DNA from 2 places in the Janibacter sp. DB-40 genome. Region 2 is predicted to be linked to the other one. Evidence: riboswitches for the same ligand, from Rfam matches in the RefSeq annotation. Region 2 holds a riboswitch; the other holds the start of a gene.
The links. Region 2 has a riboswitch for cyclic di-AMP ahead of PVE36_RS15200 (NlpC/P60 family protein). Riboswitches for the same ligand answer to the same signal wherever they lie in the genome.
Positions count from the first base shown of each region.

Region 1: linked by a shared signal. The riboswitch ahead of PVE36_RS02020 (C40 family peptidase) and the one ahead of PVE36_RS15200 (NlpC/P60 family protein) in region 2 are both predicted to bind cyclic di-AMP.

Region 1 covers NZ_CP120360.1:410,693-418,418, forward strand. The annotation lists gene PVE36_RS01985 (acyltransferase) at 1-325, shown strand, start outside; gene pdxH (pyridoxamine 5'-phosphate oxidase) at 424-1,128, shown strand; gene PVE36_RS01995 (hydroxyacid-oxoacid transhydrogenase) at 1,416-2,717, opposite strand; gene PVE36_RS02000 (SDR family NAD(P)-dependent oxidoreductase) at 2,717-3,457, opposite strand; gene PVE36_RS02005 (hypothetical protein) at 3,484-4,239, opposite strand; gene PVE36_RS02010 (MFS transporter) at 4,283-5,509, shown strand; gene PVE36_RS02015 (metal-dependent transcriptional regulator) at 5,509-6,231, shown strand; cyclic di-AMP (ydaO/yuaA leader) riboswitch at 6,364-6,537, shown strand; gene PVE36_RS02020 (C40 family peptidase) at 6,539-7,423, shown strand; gene mnhG (monovalent cation/H(+) antiporter subunit G) at 7,638-7,726, opposite strand, start outside.
Region 2 covers NZ_CP120360.1:3,155,922-3,163,647, forward strand. The annotation lists gene PVE36_RS15180 (NAD(P)-dependent alcohol dehydrogenase) at 1-884, opposite strand, end outside; gene PVE36_RS15185 (TIGR00366 family protein) at 968-2,320, opposite strand; gene PVE36_RS16270 (GNAT family N-acetyltransferase) at 2,382-3,335, opposite strand; cyclic di-AMP (ydaO/yuaA leader) riboswitch at 3,565-3,734, shown strand; gene PVE36_RS15200 (NlpC/P60 family protein) at 3,732-4,733, shown strand; gene PVE36_RS15205 (GTP pyrophosphokinase family protein) at 4,912-5,610, shown strand; gene PVE36_RS15210 (NlpC/P60 family protein) at 5,803-6,630, shown strand; gene PVE36_RS15215 (class I SAM-dependent methyltransferase) at 6,777-7,394, shown strand; gene PVE36_RS15220 (SRPBCC family protein) at 7,475-7,726, shown strand, end outside.

The DNA.
Region 1 (7,726 bases), 610 kb from region 2:
CACGATGCCGTGCCGGCAGGTCGACCCGAACAAGCTCGACCCCGCCCTGCGGCAGTTCGCCGGCCCGATCTCCGACCCGGCCAACATCGCCTGGGTCAACGAGACCGTCACCGCGTGGGCGAAGGGGGAGGGAGCCGGCGCCGAGCCGACCGCCGGCGTCGACCGCGAGGTGCTCGACCTGCACGGCGCACTGTGTGCCGACGGCTACACCGGCGAGGTCAACGGCATCCAGCTCTACGAGGACACGGTGCACTACTCCCCGGCCGGCGCGGCGAGCGTCTGGACGTGGTTGACCCCGCGCCTGGTCGAGGCGACCCACCGCTGAGCCCTGCCACGCCGGCTGAGGAGCGTGCGCAGCGTCTCAACGCTGGCTGAGGAGCTTGCGCAGCAAGCGTCTCGAAGCCACCGCCGTACGCTGGCGCCATGAGTGACTCCCCGGACGGGATCATCCCGCGCACCCCGCCGAACCCGGACCACGTCGACTACTCCGGCGAGGGGCTGACCGAGGACGAGGTGCCGGCTGCCCCCTTCGCCCTGGTGACGACGTGGATCGACGCCGCCCGCGCGCGGCAGGTCGACCGCGGTGACGTGCCCGAGCCGCTGTCCTTCGCGGTCGCGACGGTCGATGCCGACGGCCGCCCGGACGTGCGCACGGTGCTCATGCGCTTCCTCGACGCGGACGGGCCGGGCTTCGTCACCAACCTCGAGTCGACGAAGTCCCGCCAGCTGCAGGCCGCCCCCGTCATCGCCGCGACCCTGACCTGGCCCTCGATGTTCCGCGCGATCCGTTTCCGCGGGCGGGCCGAGCGCGTGGGGGACGCCGAGATCGACGCCTACTTCACCGACCGGCCGCGGGGCTCGCAGCTCAGTGCGTGGGTCTCGAACCAGTCGCAGCCGGTCGAGGGCCGTGGCCCGCTCGAGCGGGCATGGGCCGAGATCGAGGCGCGCTACGAGGGGCAGGACGTGCCGCGACCGGACTTCTGGGGCGGCTGGCGGATCGTCTGCGACGAGCTCGAGGCGTGGGCCGGCCGCAGCAACCGGCTGCACGACCGCTTCCGCTGGACCCGCGTGGGCGACGGCGGCCTCGACGACGCGAGCGCCTGGCGGGTCGAGCGCCTGCAACCCTGACGCGGTCCGGCGCGTCCGCGGGCGACGGATGGTGCCCGTCCTTGGCGCGAAGTCCGCACGAGCAGGTACATCCGCCGCGTGAGTGCAGAGTGCGGACTTCGGCCTGAGTCGGACGGACACCACACATCGCCCGCTACCGCTGGAGCGGGTGGAGGGTCGGGTTCGTCCGACTCAGGCCGCCGCCCGGACCGTCATGACAAGGCTCGGTGCAGACCAAACGAGTCCGGGCGGTGCGCCAAGGACGAGCGCGATCCTCCACCCGCGGAACCCACAGCGGGCCATCCACCTCACCAGTGGTGCATCGACGCCCGGACCACGCCGGCGATGTCCTCCTCGGTGATCTCGCGCGGGGCGGTGGCGAGCAGGCGCTGCTGCTGCATGGTCCCGGAGACGATGCCGTCGACGTCCGCGTCGGTGTAGCCGATCTCCGCCAGGCCCGAGGGCTGGTCGATGTCGCGCATGAGCCGGCGGAGCACGGCCGGCAGCCGCTGCGGAGGGGCGACGTCCGCGTCGAGGCCCTGCGGGTCGAGCCAGGCCGCCGCCGTCAGGTGCCGCTCCGGGTTGGCGCCGAAGGTCATCTCGAAGGCCGCCGGTGCCGTCGAGGCGACCGCCATCCCGTGCGGGACCATGGCCTCGCTCGCGGCGTAGCCCGCGGGCCGGAAGTCCGAGCCGATGTCGTGGACGCGGCCGGCGACGGGGTAGGCGTTGGCGTGCGGCACGTGCACGCCCGCGTTGCCGAAGCCCATCCCAGCGAAGGTCGCCGCCAGGGCCATGTCGGTCCGCGCCGACTCCTCGCCCGCGACGGCCGACCGGAAGGCGCCGGCGAGCAGCCGCATCGCCCGCTCCGCGTACATGTCCGCGATCGGGTTCGCGCCGCAGTACGGCACCCGCTGCTCGGCGCTCTTGTGCTCGTAGCTGGTGTAGGGGCGGGCCGTCCACGACTCGAGGGCGTGGCACAGGATGTCCATCCCGGCCGAGGCGGTGACGCCGGGCGGCTGGGTCGCGGTCAGCTCCGGGTCCACGACCGCGAGCACCGGCCGCAGCCGCTCGTGGCTGATGCCCGTCTTGACCTTGGCCGCGAGCACGTCGAGGACGCAGATCGTCGTCGACTCGCTGCCCGTGCCGGTGGTCGTCGGGACCGCGACGACCGGCAGCACCGGGTGCTCCGGCGCCCGACCGCCCCCGACCGGTGCGTTGACGTAGTCCATGAGCTCGCCGGGGTTGCTCAGCAGCAGCGAGACCGCCTTGGCCGTGTCGATGGCCGACCCGCCACCCACGGCGACGACGACGTCGGGGCGGGGCGCCCCCTTCGCCCGCTCGACGGCCGTGGCCAGCGACGCGTCGCTCGGCTCGACCGCGGCCGAGTCGTGGACCTCCGCGACGAGCCCGACCGATCGCAGCGCCTGCGCCACCCGCTCCGGGTGGCCGGTCGCGACCAGCTGTGGGTCGGTGACGACGAGGACGGTGCGCGCGCCGAGGGCGGCGACGTCGTGGCCGATCTCGGCGACGGAGCCGGGGCCGAACTTCAGCTTCGGCGCGGCATAGGTGAAGACGGACTCGGGGGTGGAGGGGCTCGGTCGTGTGGTCATCAGGACTCCCGGTGGACCTTGTGCTGGGCTGCCTGCGCGCGGGGCTTGATCACGAGCAGGTCGACGTTGACGTGCGGCGGGCGGGTGGCCATCCAGGTGATGGCATCGGCGACGTCCTCCGCGACGAGGGGCTCGGCGACGCCTTCGTAGACCTTCTCGGCGCGCTCGGCGTCACCCTTGAACCGGGTCAGCGAGAAGCCTTCCGTGTGGACCATGCCCGGTGCGATCTCGGTGATGCGCACCGGCTGGTCGACCAGCTCCAGGCGCATCGTCTCGGTCATCGTGGCCAGGCCGTGCTTGGCGGCGGTGTACCCCGCGCCGCCCTCGTAGGAGATCCGCCCGGCGGTCGAGCCGACGTTGACGATGATCCCCTCGCCGGCGACGAGCGCGGGCAGCAGCGCCTGGACCACGCGCAGGGTGCCGATCACGTTGACCTCGTACATCGTGCGCCAGTCCTCGATGTCGGCCGAGGCGACCGGGTCGAGGCCGTACGCGCCGCCGGCGTTGTTGACGAGGACGTCGAGGCGGCCCCCGATCTCCTCGACGAGGGCGGCCACGTCGTCGGCATCGGTGACATCGCAGGTGACGGCGCGACCGTCGATCTCGGTGGCCAGGTCGCTGATCCGGTCGGTGCGACGGGCCGCGCAGACGACCTCGTGGCCGGCCGCGGCGAGGGCTCGTGCGGTGGCGGCGCCGATGCCGGAGCTGGCGCCGGTGACGAGGGCGAGCGGTCGGGACATGGGGACTCCTCGGTGACGAAGGGGGATCAGGCTGCGGGTGCGGTTCCGGGGATGAGGTCGCGCGGGACGGCGATCCACGTCGCGGCGGCGCTCGCGAGCAGCCGGTCGCCGTCGTGCAAAGCCGTGCCCGACCAGCGTTTGCGGCCCTCGCGACCGGTGGACCAGGCGGTGACCACGAGCTCCCGGTCGCGGGGGACGTCGGCGTGGACCGACACGACGAAGGTACCGAGCAGCAGCGGGTCCTCGTCGATCCCCGAGGCGAAGGCCCCCGGGCAGTCCAGGGCGGCGAGGACCGGCGGCAGGCCCTCCTCGCTCAGGGTGACCGGGGAGGCGAGCAGGCCCGGTCGCGAGGCCACCGGGCTCGCGTACACGTGCAGCCCCTCGGGCGCGTCCGGGCCGCACACGTAGCAGCCGGGGAAGGGGTGTCCGGCCGGGTCGAAGGTCGCGGCGGCGGTCCGTGCAGCCTCGAGCGTGACCGGCGACGGGATCTCCGCTGTCGGCTCCCCGGTGCGCCGGGCGGTCCCGAGGAGGGTCTCCCCGTGGAGGAGGTGGACGGCCAGCTCGTCGGGCTCGTCGACGGTGCCGTCGACCTCCCACCGCAGCGGGCGGTTCAGCGGGGTGGGGGCGCTGAGGCGTACCGTCACCGTGGTCGGGCCCCCATCGGTCGGGACGAGGTCCTCGAGACGCTCGCTGAGCATCCCGCTGACCCAGCCGCCGTTGCCGCACCCGGGCGGGCCGGCTCGGCGGTCGGGGACGATCGTCGGCGTGGCTGTGGTGTGCACCACGCCAACCTATCGACCAGACCACGAAGGGGGACACGGGCCCGTGACCGACGAGTTCGCCTGGCGGCGGATCGCCATCCCGGCCTTCGGCCCCACCCTGCTGTCCGCCGGAGCGATGGGTGCCGTCATGCCGGTCGCCGCGCTGCGTGCGGACGAGCTCGGCGCCGACCTGGGGACGGCCGCCTTCGTCGTCGCGCTCACCGGGGTCGGCCAGCTCCTCGGGGTGCTGCCGGCGGGCTCGCTCGTCGCGCGGATCGGGGAGCGGGCGACGTTGGTGCGCGCCGGGATGATCGACGTCGTCGCACTGGTGGTCGCCGGCTGGGCGCCGAGCCTGTGGTTGATGGCGCTCGCCCTGCTCGCGAGCGGGTTCGCGTCGAGCGCCTTCTTCCTTGCCCGGCAGGGCTTCATGATCGACGTGTTGCCGGGCGAGCGGCTCGCGCGGGGGATGTCGCTGCTCGGCGGGTCCATGCGCACGGGTCTGCTCCTCGGACCCGCCCTCGGCGCGCTCGCGATCGGGCCGATGGGGCTGCAGGGTGCGTACGCGGTCGCGGCGGTGCTCGCCGCGGCCTCGCTGGTCACGGTCGTGGCCAGCCCCGACCTCACGGGGGAGCACGAGCGCGCCCGCGCCGCGGAGCCGCACTCCGCGGTGCTTCGCGTCGTGCGCCGGCACGTGCGACTGCTGCTGACCCAGGGGATCGCCGTCCTCGTCATCTCCGCCCTGCGCGCCGCCCGGCTCGTCGTCCTCCCGTTGTGGGCGATCCACATCGGGCTCGACGGCGTGGACTCCTCGCAGATCTTCGTCGTGGCCGGCATTGCGGAGCTCTTCCTCGTCTACCCGGGTGGGTGGGCGATGGATCGTCTGGGCCGGGTCTGGGTCGTCACCGGGCTGCTGGTCATCGTCTCCGGTTCCTTCCTCGTGCTGCCCCTCGCGGACACGAAGGGGGCGCTGCTCGCCGTCGCGCTCGTCATGGCCATCGGCAACGGCCTCGGTGCGGGGATCGTCATGACCCTCGGGGCGGACGCCGCCCCGCGGCAGGACCGGGCCCAGTTCCTCGGGGCGTGGCGGCTCATGGGGGAGGCCGGGAACGCGAGCGGGTCGCTCGGGCTGAGCGCCGTCACCGCGCTGGTCTCGCTGCCCGCCGCGGCCGTCTCGCTCGGGGTCGTCGGTCTCGCCGGTCTGGGGTGGGCGAGGGTGTTCGTCTCCCGGGCCGATCGGGAGCGGGTGGGCGGCCCCGCGGACGGGCCCGGACGCTGGACGGACAAGGCATGATGGAGCCTGTGAAGGATCTCATCGACACCACGGAGATGTACCTCCGCACGATCTTCGAGCTCGAGGAGGAGGGCATCCCCCCGATGCGTGCCCGCATCGCGGAGCGTCTGGGCCACTCGGGGCCGACCGTCTCGCAGACGATCGCCCGGATGGAGCGGGACGGCCTCGTCAGCCTGGGGGCCAACCGCCAGCTCGTGCTCTCCGCCGAGGGCCAGCAGCTGGCGACGCGCGTGATGCGCAAGCACCGCCTCGCCGAGCGCCTGCTCGTCGACGTCATCGGCCTGGAGTGGGAGCACGTCCACGAGGAGGCCTGCCGGTGGGAGCACGTGATGAGCGAGCGGGTGGAGCGCAAGATCCTCGGGATCCTGCCCGACCACCGCGAGTCGCCCTACGGGACCCCGATCCCGGGTCTGGACGAGCTGCTCAGCGGTGAGGACGAGGTCGACGACTACCTGGAGGGCATGACGAGCCTGAGCGTGGCCGTGGAGTCGGGCCCCGTGGGGGACGTCCGGGTACGCCGCATCGGCGAGCCGGCCCAGGTCGACACCGACGCCCTGACCCTGCTCACCGAGGCGCAGTTGCGTCCCGGGGTGGTCGTCCAGGTCTCGCTCGACGACGAGGACCGGATCCTCGTCCAGCGCGACGGCGCGGACGTCGCCGATGCAGTGGCCCTGCCCCGCGAGGTCGCCGACCACGTCTTCGTCGAGGCCGTCGCGCGGTGACTCCTGACCGCGTCCGGTACCTTCCGTGACCGTGGCGTGACATCCCCGTGATCTCCATGTACGGTCGGGGCGTCCGCCTCCCCTGGGCGGATCCGTCGAGCGGCGCCGAGTCCTGCCACCGCGACTGACGGGCTTTGACGAACACCGCTTGGCAGGAGCGGGGGACCCACATCGGGGCATCGCAGATGCCCCTCGGGGTGAAGTCCCGCGGAGACGGGTCACCACGGTGACCTGCCGCCACGGGACCGGGCCGCACCTCTGGCCCGAACCCGACAGCTGACCTCGTAGGCGGGAGAGGTAGACAACTGTGTCCCACAACGTCGGGCGCCACCGCGCCCCCGGTCGCTACAACCCGGCCACCGAGCTCGGCCAGATCATCACCGAGGCCGGCACGCCACTGGCCAAGGGATCGGCCGTCATCGCCGCATCCGGTGGCCTCGTGGCCGCGATCGCCATCCCCGCGCAGGCGAGCCCCGTCGACACCGTGCCCGCGCCGCAGGCCGTCAGCGCCGTGCAGGCCAACGCCTCCGACCGGGCCGTCACGGCGCTCGAGCAGACCGCGGCCGTGACCGCTCCCGCGGCGAAGGCCTCCGAGAAGGCCACCGAGTCCTTCGGCAAGGTCGCCGTCGAGCCCGTCGCCAAGCCCACTGGCCCCACCGAGGCGGAGCTGCGCGAGCGCGCCGAGCGCGAGGCCGCGGAGCGTGAGCAGGAGGCCGCTGCCGAGCAGGCCGCCCAGGAGCAGGAGGCCCAGGAGCAGGCCGAGGAGCGCCAGGAGTCGGCCCCGAGCCGCTCGCAGGAGCGTCAGGCCCCCTCGCAGGGTTCGTCCGAGCCGAGCGCCCCGGCCCCCGCCCCGGCGCCGTCCTCCGGTGGCGTCATCGGCATCGCCAAGCAGTACATCGGCACGCCCTACGTCTACGGCGGCACCACCCCCTCCGGCTTCGACTGCTCCGGCTTCACCCAGTACGTCTTCGCCAAGGCGGGCATCTCCCTCCCGCGCACGACCGAGGCGCAGCGCCAGATGGCCACCCCGGTGTCCGACCCGCAGCCGGGCGACCTCGTCTTCTTCGGCGCGCCCGCGTACCACATGGGCATCTACGTCGGTGACGGGATGATGATCGACTCCCCGCGCAGCGGCAAGTCCGTCAGCATCCGACCGGTCTTCAGCGGCGTCTCCGGCTACGGCCGCGTCTGATCGACCTCAGCGAAGGGGGCGAAGGGAAGACTCTCCCTTCGCCCCCTTCGTCATGTCCCGGGGCGACCGGACGCCAGCGCGGACGAAGGAAAGCGATCGCCCTTGGCGCGACGTCCGCACGACCGGATCCGTTCCCGCCACCGGGTGCACGGTGCGGACGTCGGCCTGAGCCGGGCGACCCCTTCCCTTCGTCCACCTGACGTGGTGGGCAGCCCTATCGCTGCATGCGGCGGTAGGCGTCGCCGAGCTCGTCGATGTGCAGGAGGTCGTCCTCGGTGACGCCGCTGCGGTAACCCGAGCGGC
Region 2 (7,726 bases):
ATGCCGCCGATGTTGGACCCGGCGAGGGACTTGCCGCCCATGATCAGCGAGAAGGCCGGCACGTCGAAGGGCTCGACCGGGCCGCCGACGTTGACCACGGTGCCCTCCGGGGCGAGCATCGACAGGTACTTCTTCATCGGCAGCTTCGCGCTGACCGTGTTGAGGATCAGGTCGAACTTCCCGCGCAGGTCGGTGAAGGTCTCCTCGTCACTCGTCGCGCGGTAGTCGACGGCCCCGAAGGCCAGCCCGTCCTCCTGCTTCTTCAGCGACTGGGACAGCACGGTCACCTCGGCGCCGAGCGCGACGGCGAGCTGCACGCCCATGTGGCCGAGCCCGCCGAGGCCGACGACGGCGACCTTCGTGCCCTCGCCGACGTGCCAGCGGCGCAGCGGCGACCAGGTGGTGATGCCGGCGCACAGCAGGGGCGCGGCGACGTCGAGCTCCAGTCCGTCGGGGATGCGCAGCACGAAGTCCTCGGTGACCACGACGTGCGTCGAGTACCCGCCCTGGGTGATCGTGCCGTCGCGGTCGGTCGCGGCGTAGGTGCCGATCTGCTCCGGGCAGTACTGCTGGTTGCCCGCCTTGCAGGCGTCGCACTCACCGCAGGAGTTGACCAGGCAGCCGACGCCGACGCGGTCCCCGACGGCGTGGCTGGTCACCGCGGAGCCGACCTCGGCGACGGTGCCGGCGATCTCGTGGCCGACGACGAGCGGGTAGGGGACCTCGCCCCACTCGCTGCGGGCGGTGTGGATGTCGCTGTGGCAGATGCCGGCGTAGGCGATCTCGATGAGGACGTCGTGCTCGCCGAGGTCACGGCGCTCGATGGTCGTCGGGGTCAGGGGTTCGGTGGCGGAGGGGGCCGCCCAGGCCTTCACGGTGCGCACGGGTGCGCTCCTCTCGTGGACGAAGGGGGTTCCCGCCCAGTCAACTCCTCACCCGCGTCATCGGCAAACCGCGTCGGCGCCACCTACAGCGAGGCGAGCACCAGGGTCGCCGCGAAGACGACACCCGTGATGACGAGCGTCACGGTGGTGAACCCCATGACGTCGCGGATGCGCAGCCGCGCGATCGCGAGCATCGGCAGCGCCCAGAACGGCTGGATCATGTTCGTCCACTGGTCTCCGTAGGACACGCCCATGACGACGATCGCCGGGTCGACACCGAGCTGCTTGGCGGCGTCGAGGAAGATCGGCGCCTGGATCGCGAACTGGCCACCACCCGAGGGCACGAAGACGTTGACGATGCCACCGGCGAGGAAGGCCCACAGCCCGAGGGTCGAGTCGGTGGAGATGGAGACGAAGAAGTCCGCGAGGATCGTGACCAGCCCGGTGGCGGTCATGATGCCCATGATCCCGGCGTAGAGGGGGAACTGCACGAGGATCTCGCCGACGTTCGCGGCGGCCTTGCTGACCAGCTGACCGAGCTCTCGCGCGTTGCGCACGAGCAGCAGCACGAGGCAGAGGAAGGTCCAGTTGACGATGTCCAGCGTGAGCGCCATCCCCTCCTGGGCGAAGTAGACGACGAGGTAGGCCAGCAGGAAGAGGCCGATGACGAGCGTCACGCCGCGGGAGGTGTCGATGCGGTCGGCCGGGGTCGAGCCCTCCGTCGTCTCGATGGGGTCGTTGCCCTGCGCGTCCTCGAGCGAGGCCCCCTTCGGCAGCTCGACGATGCGGTCGTCCCTGCTCGGGGCCATGAGCATCATCGCGCCGACGACGACCACCACGGTCGCCACCGCACCGATGATGTTCCACGAGGCGAAGATCGTCTCGCTGACGGGGATGGTGCGCCCGATCTGCTCCTCGACGAAGCTGCCGGGGGTCGCGGCCGCCAGCGGGCCCGAGCCGGAGTAGCCCATGTGCCAGACGACGAAGCCGGAGTAGCCGGCGGCGACGAGCAGCGGGTAGTGCAGCCGGATGCCACGGTCACGACCGACGCGGGCCACCTCGATGGACAGCAGGGCGGCCACCACGAGCCCCAGTCCCCAGGTGAAGAGCGAGGCCACCGCGGCGCAGAGGGCGACGAAGCCGTATGCCTGCGCCGGGGTGCGCGGCACCCGGGCGAGGCGCTCGAGGAGCCGCCGCACCGGCCCGGTGTTGGCGAGCATGTAGCCCAGGAGCAGCACCAGCGCCATCTGGGTCATGAAGGCCAGCAGACCGGTCAGCCCGTCACCCCACGCCCTGACCACCTCGGTCGGGCCGCTGTCGGTGGCCAGCAGCGCCCCCACCGCGACGATGGCCGTGAGGACGACCGCGAAGACGAAGGCCGTGGGCAGGTACCGCTCGGCGAGACGGACCAGCGGCCGGGAGACGACCTTGAGCATGACGGGGCTCCTGTGTCTGGTGTGGCGTGGACCACCACAGGCTAGGACAGGCGATCCTGCGTCAGGGGCCGGGCGCGACCAGCAGCCGCAGCAGGGGCGCGGCGTCGGCGGGCAGGTCGGCGGCGGGGTCGAGCCAGCGCACCTCCTCGATCTCGGCCGCCGGCACCACCTCCGGCCGGGAGCGCCCCGTCAGGTGCGGGTGGCTGAAGACGCTGGCGATGAGCGGGCGGCCCGCCTCGTTGGCGGCCGCGGTGCGGTGCACCGCGACGAGGTCGAGCAGCTCCGGCTCGAGCACCAGCCCCAGCTCCTCCTCGACCTCGCGCACCGCACACCGCTCCGGCGCCTCGCCCGGCTCCGGCTTGCCGCCCGGGTGCATGAAGGAGGTCGTCCCCTTCTTGCGGACGGTCAGCACGTGCCCGTCCGCGTCCTCGAGCACGACGGCGCTGACGACGATCGCGTCACCGACGTCGCGCGGGCGGTCCGACGCCAGGGCGGCGTAGGCGAGGGAGTCAGTCCATTCCCCCTTGCTCCACCAGTCCTGCCGCCCCCGGGTCTCCAGACGCATCCCGAGGCGCTCGCACAGGGCCGCCGAAGCAGTGTTGCGCGCGTCCATCTGCGCGCTGATGCGGTGCATCCCGTAGTGGGCGAAGCCGGCTTCGAGGACCGCGGCCGCCGCCTCCGTCGCGAAGCCGCGCCCCGCGACGTCCGGGTGGAAGGTCCAGCCGATCTCCCCCTTCGCCCCGGTCTCGTCGGTGGCCCACAGGGCGACGTCGCCGATGACCCGGCCCTCGTGCTCGACGACGAGGGCGAGGGCGCGCGTCGGCGTCTCGATACCGGTGCGCGCGAGGCGCTTGGCGAGGTCCTCGCGACCCGACTCCCGCGACCACGGGTGGGTCAGGAGATAGCGCGCGACGTCTGGGATCGAGTAGTAGGCCAGCAGGGCGTCGAGGTCCGACTCGGCATGAGGACGCAGGATCAGTCGCTCGGTGCGGATCGGCAGGAAGGGGGTGGGCACGGCGTTCAGGATGCCCGCCGGAGGGGCGGTCGGTCACGTCCGCATCCGGGCGTTCCGCCCACCGCCGCTCGGCCCGAGTCCCCCGGCATAGCGCATCCGGAGCGAACCTGACCGTTACCTGAGTGCGGCGTTCAGATTTCTTGACCCCACCGTGACCATTTCGTGTCCTGATGGGCTAGTCTCAACTTCGCCACCGCATCCAGCGGAGGCGCGGTGTGGTCGCCGAGCCCTGCCACCCACACCGGCACTGCACAAACAGGAAGTGGCAGGAACGGGGGACCCAGGACCTCTGGCCGACAGGCCTCGGGGTGAAGTCTCCGGCCCGGACACCCGGGCCACGGACGGGATGTCTCCATCCCAACCCGACAGCTAACCCCGTAGGCGCAGGAGAGCACGATGACCCAGTTCTATGCCGGTCGCCACCGCGCGCCGCAGCAGCCCACCGTCCGCAAGACCGGCCTGAGCATCGCCGCCGCCGCAGCGCTCAGCCTCACGGCCCCCGCCCTGCTCACCACCGGCAGCGCCTCCGCGGCGCCGGCCACCGTGAGCGCGCCGTCGGTCAAGAGCACGCCGAGCACCTTCTCCGACATCGTCGGCTACGGCGACCGCGGCTCCGTGGTGCGCGCGATCCAGCGCGTCGTCGGCACCAGCGTCGACGGCATCTTCGGCCCCGCGACGCTCGCCGCCGTCAAGGACTACCAGGCCGACAACGGCCTGGCCGTCGACGGCGTCGTCGGCCCGCGCACCGGCTCCGAGATGGGCCTGGGCGGCTCGACCTCCAGCACCTCGACCCGCGTCGCGAGCAGCACCTCGAACTTCACCGGCGTCGTCCGCTACGGCGACCGCGGCTCGCTCGTGCGCGAGGTCCAGCGCGCCGTCGGCACCAGCGTCGACGGCGTCTTCGGCCCCGCGACGCTCTCGGCCGTCAAGCGCTTCCAGGCCGACAACGGCCTGGCCGTCGACGGCGTCGTCGGCCCGCGCACCGGCTCGGCCATGGGCCTGCAGGGGTCGACGTCCTCCTCGCCCACCCGCGCCTCGCGCACGGCCACCCGCACCGCGATCTCCAGCAACAGCTCGGTCCTCGGCACCGCGGCGAGCCTCGTCGGCACCCCGTACCGCTACGGCGGCACGACCCCCTCCGGCTTCGACTGCTCCGGCTTCACCCAGTACGTCTTCGCCAAGCACGGCATCTCCCTGCCGCGTACGGCCGAGCAGCAGCGACAGGCCGCCACGCGCGTCTCCTCGCCGCAGCCGGGTGACCTCGTCTTCTTCGGGGCCCCCGCGTACCACATGGGCATCTACGCCGGGAACGGCATGATGTACGACTCCGGCAACTCCCGCGTGCCGGTCTCCAAGCGCGCGATCTGGACCTCGAACGTGACCTACGGTCGCGTCTGATCCACCCCCGACGACGACGGGCCCCGACCACCACGGTCGGGGCCCGTCGTCGTCCGCAGCCATGAGTCCCCGGACGAGAGGGCACGGGGGCTCCGTGGGCGCAGGTCGCCCAGCGACCGTGACCCCCGGACGTCGGCCTAGGCTGGTGAGCGATGCCCACCGACGCTGCGGAGACGACATGAGCGGGACACCCAAGCTGTCCGACGAGTCCCTGCGGCACTTCGCCCGGATCCGCGAGGACTTCACCCGGATGATGCTCGGCTACCGCTTCGGCATGGAGCAGGTGGCCACCCGGCTGGACATCCTGCGCGAGGAGTTCACCGAGCTGCACCAGGACAACCCGATCGAGCACATCTCAAGCCGCCTGAAGAGCCCGGAGAGCATCATCGCCAAGGCCGCCCGGCAGGGCGTGGAGCTGGAGATCGAGGCCCTGCGCGCAGGCATCACCGACATCGCCGGCATCCGCGTGGTCTCCCCCTTCGTCGCCGACCTCTACCGGCTGGTCGACTCGCTCACCGCGCAGCCCGACATCACGGTGCGCACCGTCAAGGACTACGTCGCCCGGCCCAAGCCCAACGGCTACCGCTCCCTCCACCTCATCCTCGAGATCCCCGTCTTCCTGTCCTCGGGACCCGTGCAGGTCCCCGTGGAGGTGCAGTTCCGGACGGTCGCGATGGACTTCTGGGCGAGCACGGAGCACAAGATCTTCTACAAGTACGAGGGTGACGTCCCCTCCGGCCTGCGCCGGCGGATCACCGAGGCGGCCGCGACCGCGGCCCGCATGGACGAGGAGATGGCCGACCTGCTGCGAGCGGTCCACGGTGACGCCGAGGGCAGCCCGGTCGAGGGCCGGGTCCACGACCGCGAGCGCCGCTGACGAGAAGTCACCCGACGAGGGCCTGTCGTTACCATTTCGTGACCTTATGGCTTACGGTGGTCCGCGGTTCCGAGATGCAGCGGAACCCCGTCGGGACCGCCGTGTCCTGCCGACCCCGGCGGTCCCCTGTTCGACACAGGCAGGAGCGGGCTCCCGGCAGGCCGGTGGTCCCGCAGGCGTGAGGAGACTCGCATGACCACCACGTTCTATGCCGGGCGCCACCGCGCAGTCCGCACGGCCCCGAGCACGACCCAGCGCGCCGGAGTCGGCGTCCTCGCCGCAGCCGCCCTCAGCCTGGGCGCGACCACCATGACCGCGACGAGCGCCTCCGCCAACGCGGGCGGCCCCACCGGCAGCGCACCGGCACCGACGAGCACGACGGTGTCGAGCGACTCGTCGGGCTTCGACGGCTACGTGCGCGTCGGCGACACGGGCGCCGTCGTCGAGGAGATCCAGCAGGAGGTCGGCGCCACCGAGGACGGCGTCTTCGGTTCCGAGACCGAGCAGGCCGTCGAGGCCTGGCAGGGCGACAACGGCCTCGCCGTCGACGGCGTCGTCGGCCCGAGGACCGGCTCCGCGATGGGCCTGGACGGTGCGACCGGCTCCACCGGCTCCACGGGCTCCACGTCCGGCGACTCGGATGCAACCGCCACGAGCGGCGGCGCCACCTCCGTCGAGGGTGACGCCGAGTCCTCCTCGCTCCTGGCCACGGCCGAGAGCCTCGTCGGGACCCCGTACGTGTACGGCGGCGAGGACCCGTCCGGCTTCGACTGCTCCGGCTTCACCCAGTACGTCTTCGCCCAGCACGGGATCGACCTCCCGCGCATGACCGGCGACCAGCAGGCCGCGGCGACCCCGGTGTCCGACCCGCAGCCGGGCGACCTCGTCTTCTTCGGCTCGCCCGCCTACCACGTGGGCATCTACGCCGGCGACGGCAAGATGTACGACTCCGGCACGGAGGGCTCGACCGTCACCAAGCGCGACATCTGGACGGACGACGTGACCTACGGTCGCTTCTGATCCATCCCGCGCAGGGGCCCCGACCGGCACCGGTCGGGGCCCTTCGTCGTGCGCGGGGCCGGCCCACCCCGTCGAGGTCCGGTCCACGTCACCGGTGGCAGCAGTGAGGCTCTCGTGCGTCGCGCGGCAAGTGGCAGGCTGGTGCCATGAGCACCCACAGCTTCGACGACAAGGCCGCCACCTGGGACGAGGACCCGGACAAGGCCCGGCAGTCGGGTGAGGTCGCTCGCGGCATCGCCGCGGCCGTCCCGCTCGCCCCGCGCAGCCGGGTCCTGGAGTACGGCGCAGGCACCGGACTGGTGACCATCGCGCTGCTCGACGAGCTCATCGAGCCGACCCTCACGCTGGCAGACAACTCCTCCGGCATGAGGCAGGTGCTCGCCGACAAGGTCGAGGCGGGGATCCTCCCTTCGCCGACCCGGGTCTCGGACCTCGATCTGGAGAGCCACCCGGTCCCGACCGACCGCTACGACCTGGTGGTCTCCTCGATGGTCATGCACCACGTGAAGAGCTTCGACGTCGTGCTCGGGGCCTTCTTCGAGATGCTCGACCCGGGCGGTCACGTGTGCATCGCCGACCTGGACAAGGAGGACGGCTCCTTCCACGATCACGACTTCGACGGACACCACGGCTTCGACCGGAGCAGCCTGCGGGCATCGATGGAGCAGGCCGGGTTCACCGACGTCACCGTCTCGGACTGCTCCTCGGTCACCCGCGACGACGCCACCTACCCCGTCTTCCTCGCGGTCGGCCGTCGGCCCTGAGCAGCGCCCGAGCGCGCCGGGTCCCGCATGGACGGGCGCGCTCCGGGTAGGCCTTCGACCCCGACCCAGTGGAGCAGCCGATGTCCGAGAACACGACCATCATCAACGCCTCACCCGACGACGTGTGGAAGGTGCTCGCCGACGGCTGGCTCTTCCCGCTGTGGGTCGTCGGTGCCTCCCGGATGCGCGATGTGGAGCCCGACTGGCCCGCCGCGGGCAGTCGCATCCACCACTCCGTCGGTGTCTGGCCCCACCTCATCGACGACAACACCGAGGTGCTCGCCTCCGAGGAGGGGGTGGCGCTGCGCCTGAAGGCCCGGGCGTGGCCGATG